Regions from separate parts of the Massilia sp. 01N417 genome, predicted to be linked through region 1. Evidence: riboswitches for the same ligand, from Rfam matches in the RefSeq annotation. Region 1 holds a riboswitch; the other holds the start of a gene.
What was found. Region 1 has a riboswitch for cobalamin ahead of AC1DOQ_RS26380 (TonB-dependent receptor plug domain-containing protein). Riboswitches for the same ligand answer to the same signal wherever they lie in the genome.
Positions count from the first base shown of each region.

Region 2: linked by a shared signal. The riboswitch ahead of AC1DOQ_RS23720 (TonB-dependent receptor) and the one ahead of AC1DOQ_RS26380 (TonB-dependent receptor plug domain-containing protein) in region 1 are both predicted to bind cobalamin.

Region 1 covers NZ_JBFTRS010000040.1:568-5,044, reverse strand. The annotation lists gene AC1DOQ_RS26385 (FecCD family ABC transporter permease) at 1-81, opposite strand, end outside; gene AC1DOQ_RS26380 (TonB-dependent receptor plug domain-containing protein) at 100-1,950, opposite strand; cobalamin riboswitch at 2,024-2,254, opposite strand; gene AC1DOQ_RS26375 (histidine phosphatase family protein) at 2,276-2,821, opposite strand; gene AC1DOQ_RS26370 (adenosylcobinamide-GDP ribazoletransferase) at 2,825-3,604, opposite strand; gene cobT (nicotinate-nucleotide--dimethylbenzimidazole phosphoribosyltransferase) at 3,615-4,477, opposite strand, start outside.
Region 2 covers NZ_JBFTRS010000028.1:8,496-12,972, forward strand. The annotation lists gene AC1DOQ_RS23720 (TonB-dependent receptor) at 1-1,884, opposite strand, end outside; cobalamin riboswitch at 1,961-2,253, opposite strand; gene AC1DOQ_RS23725 (M1 family metallopeptidase) at 2,394-4,477, shown strand, end outside.

The sequences.
Region 1 (4,477 bases):
GCAGGCAAGGGCGGCCAGCAGGAGCGAGCCGACGATCATGGTGGTGCGCTGGCGCGCGGCGGAATGATGAAGTGGATGCATGCTGGCTTGATGAGTGAATTAACGGATACCGTAGCGCAGCGCGGCGAACCAGCTGCGTCCGGCCGTGCCGTAGTTGCGCGCCAGGTCGTAGCGCTTGTCCGCCGCATTGTCGAGGCGCAGCAGCACCGACCAGTCGCGCGTGAACCGCCATGTAGTGTACAGGTTCAGCAGGCCGTAGCCACCCAGGCGATTGAGGTTGGCGGCGTCGTCGAAGCGGCTGCCGGAGGCCTGCAGCTCGGCGCCGAGGTCGAACTGGTCGAGCGCGTAGCCGGCCGTCAGGCTGGCGTGGCGGCGCGAACGGCGCGCCAGTTGCTTGCCGGTGGTCTCGTCGCGCGGATCCTGGAGGTCGACGCTGGCGCGCAGGTCGAGGCCATGGAGGCGTGTCTCGGCCGACATCGTCAGGCCTTCGAGCAGGGCGTGGTTGACGTTGTAGGCGCAGCTGCCGGTGCGGCCCGGGCAGGGATTGAGCGTCACGATCATGTCGGTCAGGCGGTTGCGGTAGTAGTTCGCCTGCAGCTCGGCGCCGGCGACCTGCCAGCGCAAGCCGGCCTCGGCATTGCGGCCCTGTTCCGGCTTGTTGGTCGGCAGGCCGTAACCCGGGTAGTACAGCTCGTTGTAGGTTGGTGCGCGGAAGCTGGTGCCAACGCTGGCGGTGGCGCGCAAGTCCTTGCTGAACTCGAAGCCATAGCCGGCCGCGCCGGTGGTCTTGCCGCCGTAGACGGAATGGTCCTTGCGCAGGCTGAGATCGAGCAGGTGGCTGCCGCGGCGCATATCGTAGGCGGCGGCGACCGAGTCGGTGATGCGCGAACGGTTCAGGGCCGTGCTGGAGCTGGACAGCACCTCTTCCTTGCGGTGGCCGAACAGGACCTGCAGGGTATCGCCGTCGAGGTCGAAGGTATTCTGCCAGGTGGTTTCATCCTGGCGCGTATCGATCTGGCTGGCGCCGCTGGCGGCCGCGCTGGTAAAGCTGCCCAGCCTGTCGTTCGAGCGGGCGGCCTGCAGGCTGCTGCGCCAGTTCGGCAGGATGTGATCGTTCAGGAACACCGCATAGCTGTCGATGTCCTGCTCGCTGTGGGTGTCGTAGCTGGAGGCGCCGCTGTCGTATTGCGCGCGCAGGCGGCTCTTCAGGAATTGCGCGCCCACTTCGTGTCCCGGCGCGAGCTGCAGGGCCAGGCGCCCGTTCACGCTGTTGCGGGTGTAGCCGTCGTCGTCCTTGTTGTAGCTCGACGAGCCGGAGCGGGTGGCCGAGAAACCGCTCGAATCCTCGCGCGCTCTGCTCAGGGCGTAGCTGACGCTGTGTTCGCCGCCGGTGGAACCGTGCACGCTGGCGTCATACTGGCTGGTGCCGTAGCTGCCGCCGCCGGCGCTGGCGCTGAAGGCAGGCATGCCCGCGCTCTTCTTCGTGAAGATCTGCACCACCCCGCCGATCGCGTCGGCGCCGTACAGGGAGCTGAGCGGGCCGTAGACGATCTCGATGTGGTCGATCGAGGACAGCGGGATCGCATTCCAGCTGGCGGCGCCGGTGGTCGAGGAGCCGATGCGCACGCCGTCGATCAGGACCACGACCTGGTTGCTGTTGGCGCCGCGCAGATAGACGCTGGTGCTGGCGCCCGGGCCGCCGTTACGCACGATCTCGATGCCGCGCTGGCGGCGCAGGAGGTCGGCCACCGAACCGGCGCCGGCACGGGCGACTTCGTCGCTGGAGATGACGGTAACGTCGGGGATCACCTCGTCGGCGCGCTGGGGCGTGCGGGCGGCGGTGACGACCACGGTCTCGAGCGCTGGATCGGCGAGGGCGGAAATCGAAGGCAGGGCAAGGGTGAGGGCGAGCAGGGGCGCGGCCGCCTGCCGTGAAACGGGAAAGCTCATGACGTTGTTTTTCTTTCGTGGACAACCGGCCGACGTCCCCGTAGGCCAGATTGAACAGAAACGCCGGCAAGCCGGTCGCTTCCACCTTTTGGCCGGTATCCGGGCTGGCAAGTGTGGCCGTCTGACCTTCCCATGCTTGCGCACAGTGGTATGAGAAGACGGTTGCCGCATCAGCTTTCGCGTCATGCGGCACTTGCTTACCGTTGCGGGGGCAGCACACGTCGGCTCGTTCAAGGAGCTTCGTGTTTCCCGTTTAACTGCGCCTGAGAACACAGGCGCGAGCACCAAAACGCCGACATTATACGGCCAATAGCCCGTCGTGTTGTCAAACTTCCAGCGTGACGACTTCGCCGTAAGCGATGCGGTGCGGCCTGCGGGCGGCGTTCAATGCGGCTTCGTCGAGGCTCCCGGCGTCGCGCATGGCGCACAGGAGACGGATGGTGCCGGCATGGCAGACCAGCAGCGCTTCGGCATCGCCGGCCTGGCGCAGGTCGTCGACGAAGGCCGCCACGCGGCGCGCGACGTCGAGCACGCATTCGGCACCGCCGGGGCGGTAGTGGAGCAGGTCGGCGGCCCAGGCGTCGACTTCGTCGCGCGGGATCGCGTCCCAGGGCTGCAGCTCCCAGCGGCCAAAATCCATCTCGGCCAGGCGCGCATCGAAGCGCAGGCCGTACGGCTGCAGGCGCCGCGCCAGCTCGGCGCAGCGCCGCAGCGGACTGGCAATCACCGGCAACTGCCCGGGCAGGCCGGCCATGCGCAGGCTGGCATGCACGCGCGCGAGCTCGGCTTGCGTGACCGCGACGTCGCTGGCGCCGTAGCACAGGCCCTGGCCGACCTCGGGCTGAGGATGGCGGACCAGGTAGAGTTTCACCGTTCAGGTCCAGGCGCCATGGCCGAGGGTGGCCAGCACGCCCACGTAGATCAGGGCCTCGGCCAGCTGCTGCACCGCGCCCAGGCAATCGCCCGTATAGCCGCCGAGGCGCATGTGAAGCTTGCGGCCCAGCCAGAAGGCGGCCAGCAGGGCCGCCAGCACGGCCGCCAGCACGGCCGGCGATGCGATCCAGCCGCTCGCCAGCAGGACCGGCACCGGCAGCAGGGCGGACATCGTCGCGATCGCGAATTCGGCGCCGCTCATCTGCTGGGCCAGCGGCTTGGCCTTGCCTTCGCCGCGCACATAGTCCAGCTTCCAGATCAGCGAAGCGGCGGCCAGGCGCGACAGCGGGTGAGCGAGGAACAGGGCGCCGACCGCCACGCGCGGCGGCAGCATCGCCAGCGCCGTCAGCTTGGCGGCCAGCATGCAGACGATGCCGATCGCACCGTAGGCGCCGACCCGCGAATCCTTCATGATCTCGAGCACGCGCTCGCGGGTCATGCCGCCGCCCAGGCCGTCGCAGGTATCGGCGAAGCCATCCTCATGGAAGGCGCCGGTCAGGTAGATCGAGGCGGCGGTCGACAGCACGGCCGCTACCGGCGCCGGCAGCACGAGGGCGGCGGCGAAGTAGACCCCGGCCGCGATGGCCGCGACCACGCAGCCGACCAGCGGGAAGTAGCGCGAGGCGTGCTGCAGCCAGCTGGCTTCGAAGCCGACCCAGGATGGAATCGGCAGCCGCGTGAAGAACTGCAGTGCGATGAAGAAGAGGCGGACCTGCTGCATCTTGGTGTCTTTATTCGGCGGCGGATTTTTCGCTGACGCTGGCGGAGGAGAAGGTCGCCATCTCGTTCAGGAAGTTGGCGGCCGCGTGCAGCAGCGGCAGCGCGAGCGCAGCGCCGGTGCCTTCACCCAGGCGCATCCCCAGCTGCAGCAAGGGACGGGCGCCCAGCTGTTCCAGCATGCGGCGGTGGCCGGCTTCGTCGGAGCAGTGGGCGAACACGCAATAGTCGAGGATGGCGGGCGCGATGCGGCTGGCGGCGAGCAGGGCGGAGCTGACGATGAAGCCGTCGATCAGCAGGGTCTTGCGCATGGATGCCGCCTGCAGCATGGCGCCGGTCATCATCGCGATCTCGAAGCCGCCGAAGGTGGCCAGCACGCCGAGCGGATCGCTCACGCCCGCATGGCGTTCGACGGCTGCCTCGATCACTTGCTGCTTGCGCAGCACGCCCTGCGGGGACAGGCCGGTGCCGGCACCGACGCAATCCGCGACCGCTACGCCGGCCAGCTTGTGCATCAGCGCGGCGGCGGCGGTCGTGTTCCCGATGCCCATTTCGCCGAAGCCGACCACATTGCCCGGCAGCCCGGCCACCAGGGCCGCGCCATGTGCCATCGCCGCCGTACATTGTTCGGCCGTCATCGCCGGTTCGAGCGCGAAGTTGCGGGTGCCATGGGCGACCTTGCGGTCGAGGAGGCCGGGGCGGGCGCCGAAGTCGTGATTCACGCCGGCATCGACGATATATAAGGCGGCACCGTTCTGGCGCGCGAATACATTGATGGCGGCGCCGTCGGCGAGGAAGTTCTCGACCATTTGCCAGGTCACATCCTGCGGGTAGGCGGAGATGCCTTCGGCGACCACGCCGTGGTCGCCCGCGAACA
Region 2 (4,477 bases), on a different contig from region 1:
GCCGGACTGGCAGCCGTAGGCGTTGCTGAAGTAGTGGCGGTCGGCCAGGTTGAGGCCGTTGACGGCGACTTCCCACGGGCCCAGCTTGACGGCGTAGCGCGCGTCGAAGGTCACGTAGGACGGCATGCGGGCGGCACAGCGGTTGTCGAAATCGCTGCCGTAACGCTGGCTGTCGACCCATTGCGCGCCGAAATCGGCGGTCTGGCCATTGCCCGGCAGCCATGCCAGGCGGGCCGTGAGCACGTTCTTCGGCACCAGCACCAGCTCGCGGCCGGCGTTCGGGCCGTCCGTGAACTTGGCGTTGACGTGCTGCAAGTGGGCGGTGGCGCGCCAGGCGGGGGCCAGCTGGGCTTCGGCATCGATCTCGAAGCCCTGGCGGCGCGTCGGGTCGAGGTTGGTGTTGGCGAAGGCGGTCGGGTCGTAGAAGATCTCGTTGTCCAGCTTGTGGCGGAACACGCGCGCGCTCAGCTTGCGCAGCTCGTCGCCCCAGCTGGCGCCGAATTCCAGGTCGTGCGAGGTCTGCACCTTCAGCAGGCTCAGGCTGGTGCGGAAGCTGTTCTCGTCGACGTTGGCCACACGGTAGCTCTGCCCCGCCCGCGCCGTCAGTTCCAGTTGCGGCAGCACGCGATAGCTGCCCTGCGCCTCCCAGGCGTTCTGGGCTTGCGAGCCGTTGTCGGCCGCGCCGCCGGCCATCGCGTCGACGTAATCCTTGTCGAAGATCTCGCGGCGTGCGCCCAGCGCCACGCGGCCGTCGTGGGCCGGGTCGAAGCGCAGCTCGTCGCGCATGTAGACGGCCTTCGATTTCTGGCTGGCGTCGGCCAGCGAGAAGTCGGACGTGGTCTTGCGCTTCCAGTCGATGACGTCGATGCCGGCCACGAGTTCATTCAGCATGCCAGCGCCGATGTCATGCAGCCAGCGCGCACGCGGCGAGAACTGGTTCTGGCGGCCCTTGTAATGCGTGACCGATGCCGACGAACCGAAGTAGTAGTTCGAGTCGGCTTCGCGTTCGCGGTGCGACAGTTCGGCCGCCAGGTCGACCGCGCCCAGGCGGTATTCGGCGTAGGCGTTGACGCGGTCGGTATCGAGTTTGCCGAAGTCCCTCGGCGTCTTGGTATCGGTCGGATCGGCCTGGAACTCGGCCAGGGTCAGCGAACCCGGGAAGCGCTGGTCCTGGCGCGCGCTTTCCATGCGCACGCCGGCGCGGCCGCCCGAGTACGTGAGCTGCAGCCCGGCGGACACGCTGTTCTGGATAAAGTTACTGTTGTCACGGTAGTTGTCGTTGTCCTGGCGCGCCACGGCCACGTCCGCGCTGATATTGCCGGCCACGTGCGACAGGGAAGCGCGCACGTCGCGCTCACGGAATTGCCCGGCTTCGGCGAAAACCGAGCCGTGCGTGCCCGGCTGGGCCGAGCGGCGGGTGATGATGTGGATGATGCCGCCGGTCGCGCCCTCGCCGTACAGCACGCTGCTGCCGCCGCGCGTGATCTCGATGCGCTCCACGGTGTCGATCGGGATCGTCGACAGGACCGAGCTGGTCAGCTCATTCTCGTTCAGGCGCACGCCGTCGACCATGATCACCATGTTCTGCGCGCCATTGGTGCCGAAGCCGCGCAGGTCGAGCGCGAAGTCCGGCGAGGAATCCAGGCTCTGGCGGCCGAACACGCCGCCGATCTTGCGGATCGCCTGGTTGACGTCGTTGACGCCGGCTTCGCGGATCTCGTCCTGGGTGATGACGGTCGCGCCGATCGGCTGCAGCGCCTCGTTGCTGGGAAAACGCGAGCCGGTGATGACGACGGTGCTGGGCAGCGCTTCGTCGGCCTGGGCGGCAAAAGGAATGGAAAAGGCAATGGCGCAGGCCAGCGCGAGCGGCTTTTTGGAGTTCATCGATTATTCAGTGTTCGATCGTTAGGCCGGCGCGCGTCCCCGCACACCGGCTCGTCACGGAAGCGCGGCACAGTGCCCGCTTCCCCCTGTCCTGGCCGGTATCCGGGCTAGCAAGACAGACCGCTCCACCTTCCTGCAAGAGCGTCCTACAAAGCCTGGGGCGGTGTTGCATCGCCTTGCCCTAGGCTCTGTAGGACGCTCTTGAACGCAGTGGTGATTGGAGCGGCCAGCCGCCATCAAGGCGGCGCTTGTTTACCGTTGCGGGGGCAGCACACGTTGGCGCGGCGCCGGGGGCGCCTGCGCTCCGTGTTTCCCGTTTAACTGCACGCATAGACCATGCGTGCGGGCACCAGAACCGGCGAATTATAAACCTAATAAGCAACAACTCTGCCGTCCGGGGGCGATTTCGGCGCCGTTTGTAGCGATCTGTGAGATTTAAAGCAAGGTTTTCGCATATAGTGTGAACACAAATACAACTTAATAAACAATCCATCCTTGGGGGTCTTTGCATGAGATTGGGTTCCACACTATTGCGCACGGGTGCGGCGGCCGTCCTGCTGGCGGCGGGAGTGGCGGTCACCGCCGACCTGCTGGCGGGGCCGGACCAGGCAGCGCCCGCACCCGCCGCGGCCGGCACGCCGGCGCCTTCGCCCGACGGCATTCCGCTGGCGGCGCCGAACGCAGCCGCCGTCACCGTGGCAAGCGCAGCAAACGCCTGGGGCGGCATCCGCACCGGGCTCGAGACGACGCTGTCCGACCGCGTCGTCCACTACGACATCGACGCCACCCTCGACCCGGTCAAGCACACCGTGACGGGCCGCGAAAAACTCACCTGGCGCAACCGCAGCAGCGTGCCGGTGAAGAGCGTCTACGTCCACCTGTACATGAACGCCTTCGAAGGCGCCGGCAGCACCTTCTTCACCGAGAAGCGCCAGCGCGACACCGCCTTCCGCTCCGGCGTCGACATCAAAGAGGGCGAATGGGGCCACATCGCGCTGCGCAGCGTGACCCAGGGCGACGCCACCGTGCCCTGGACCTTCGTCCATCCGGACAACGGCCCGGCCACCGACCATACCGTGGTGCGCTTCGACCTGCCCGCCGCGGTGGCGCCGGGCGCCTCGACCACCTTCGACATCGACTTCCACACCCAGCTGCCGCGCGTGATGGCGCGCACCGGTTACTTCGGCACTTTCCACCTGATGGGCCAGTGGTTCCCGAAGATCGGCGTGCTGGAACTGCCGGGCGAACGCGGCGCCACCACGCCGCGCTGGAACGCCCACGAGATGCACCTGAACTCGGAGTTCTACGCCGACTTCGGCAGTTTCGACGTGCGGCTGACGGCGCCGAAGGACTACACGATCGGCGCCACCGGCGAGCTGCAGGGCGCACCCGTCGAACAGCACGGCATGCTGACCCACCGCTACGTGCAGGGCGACGTCCACGACTTCGCCTGGACCGCGGACAAGCGCAGCGCGAGGCCGATGGTCGAGACCTGGACCGGCCCGGGCAGCCCGAACGTCACCGTCACCGTGCTGTATCCGCCCGAGTACGCGGCCAGCGCCGCGCCGGCCATGAAGGCGGCCAAGGATTCGCTGAGCTATTTCTCGAACACCCTCGGCCCCTACCCCTACAAGACCCTCACCGTGGTGATCCCGCCGCACAACGCGGAAGAAGCCGGCGGCATGGAGTATCCAACCTTCTTCACGGCCGAAGGCTATGCGAAGGTCGAGCCGGACCTCGCCAGCCAGTACCTGCTGGACTTCGTCACCATCCACGAATTCGGCCACGGCTACTTCTACGGCATCCTGGCGAACAACGAGTTCGAGGAACCGGTGCTGGACGAAGGCCTGAACGAGTACTGGGACCTGCGCATGATCCGCGACCGCGGCCAGAAGATCCATGCCGGCACGCCGTTTACCCGCAGGCTCGGCATCAAGCCGGCCTTCGACGCCTTCGCGGCCGAGCGCATGGGCACGCCGCGCAGCGACCCGGCCGACGCGCCGGGCCAGAACGCCTACGACCGCCTGCAGGACATCGGCCCGGTCTACAGCCGCACCGCGACCCTGATGCGCGACCTCGAGGCGCGCGTCGGCAAGGAGCCGATGGAGCGCGCCTTCAAGGAATACTACCGGCGCTGGAAGTTCCGCCACCCGGGCACCGCCGACCTGCGCGAGACGCTGGCCGAAGTGACCGGGCAGCGCGCCGCCGTCGAATCGGTATTCGCCCGGCAGGTGTATGCGGCGACCAAGGTCGACGACCGCATCGCCGACTTCAGCAGCCGCGAACAGCTGCCGCTGCCGGGCACGCGCCAGGCCGGCAGCGGCTGGGTCGAGGACAAGCAGGCCGACCTCGACAAGCGCATCGAGAAGGCGCGCGAAGCCTGGGCCAAGGCGAATCCGAAGGCGAAGGAGGGCCTCGGCCCCTACCCCTTCCGCACCGAGGTCCTGCTGCGCCGCTACGGCGCCGCAGTGCCGCAGACCCTGGTCGTGAAGTTCGCCGACGGCAGCACGGAAACCGTGCGCTGGGACGCCGACGAGAGCTGGCACAAGTTCAGCTGGGTCAAGCCGGCGCGCGCCGTCTCGGCCGAACTCGA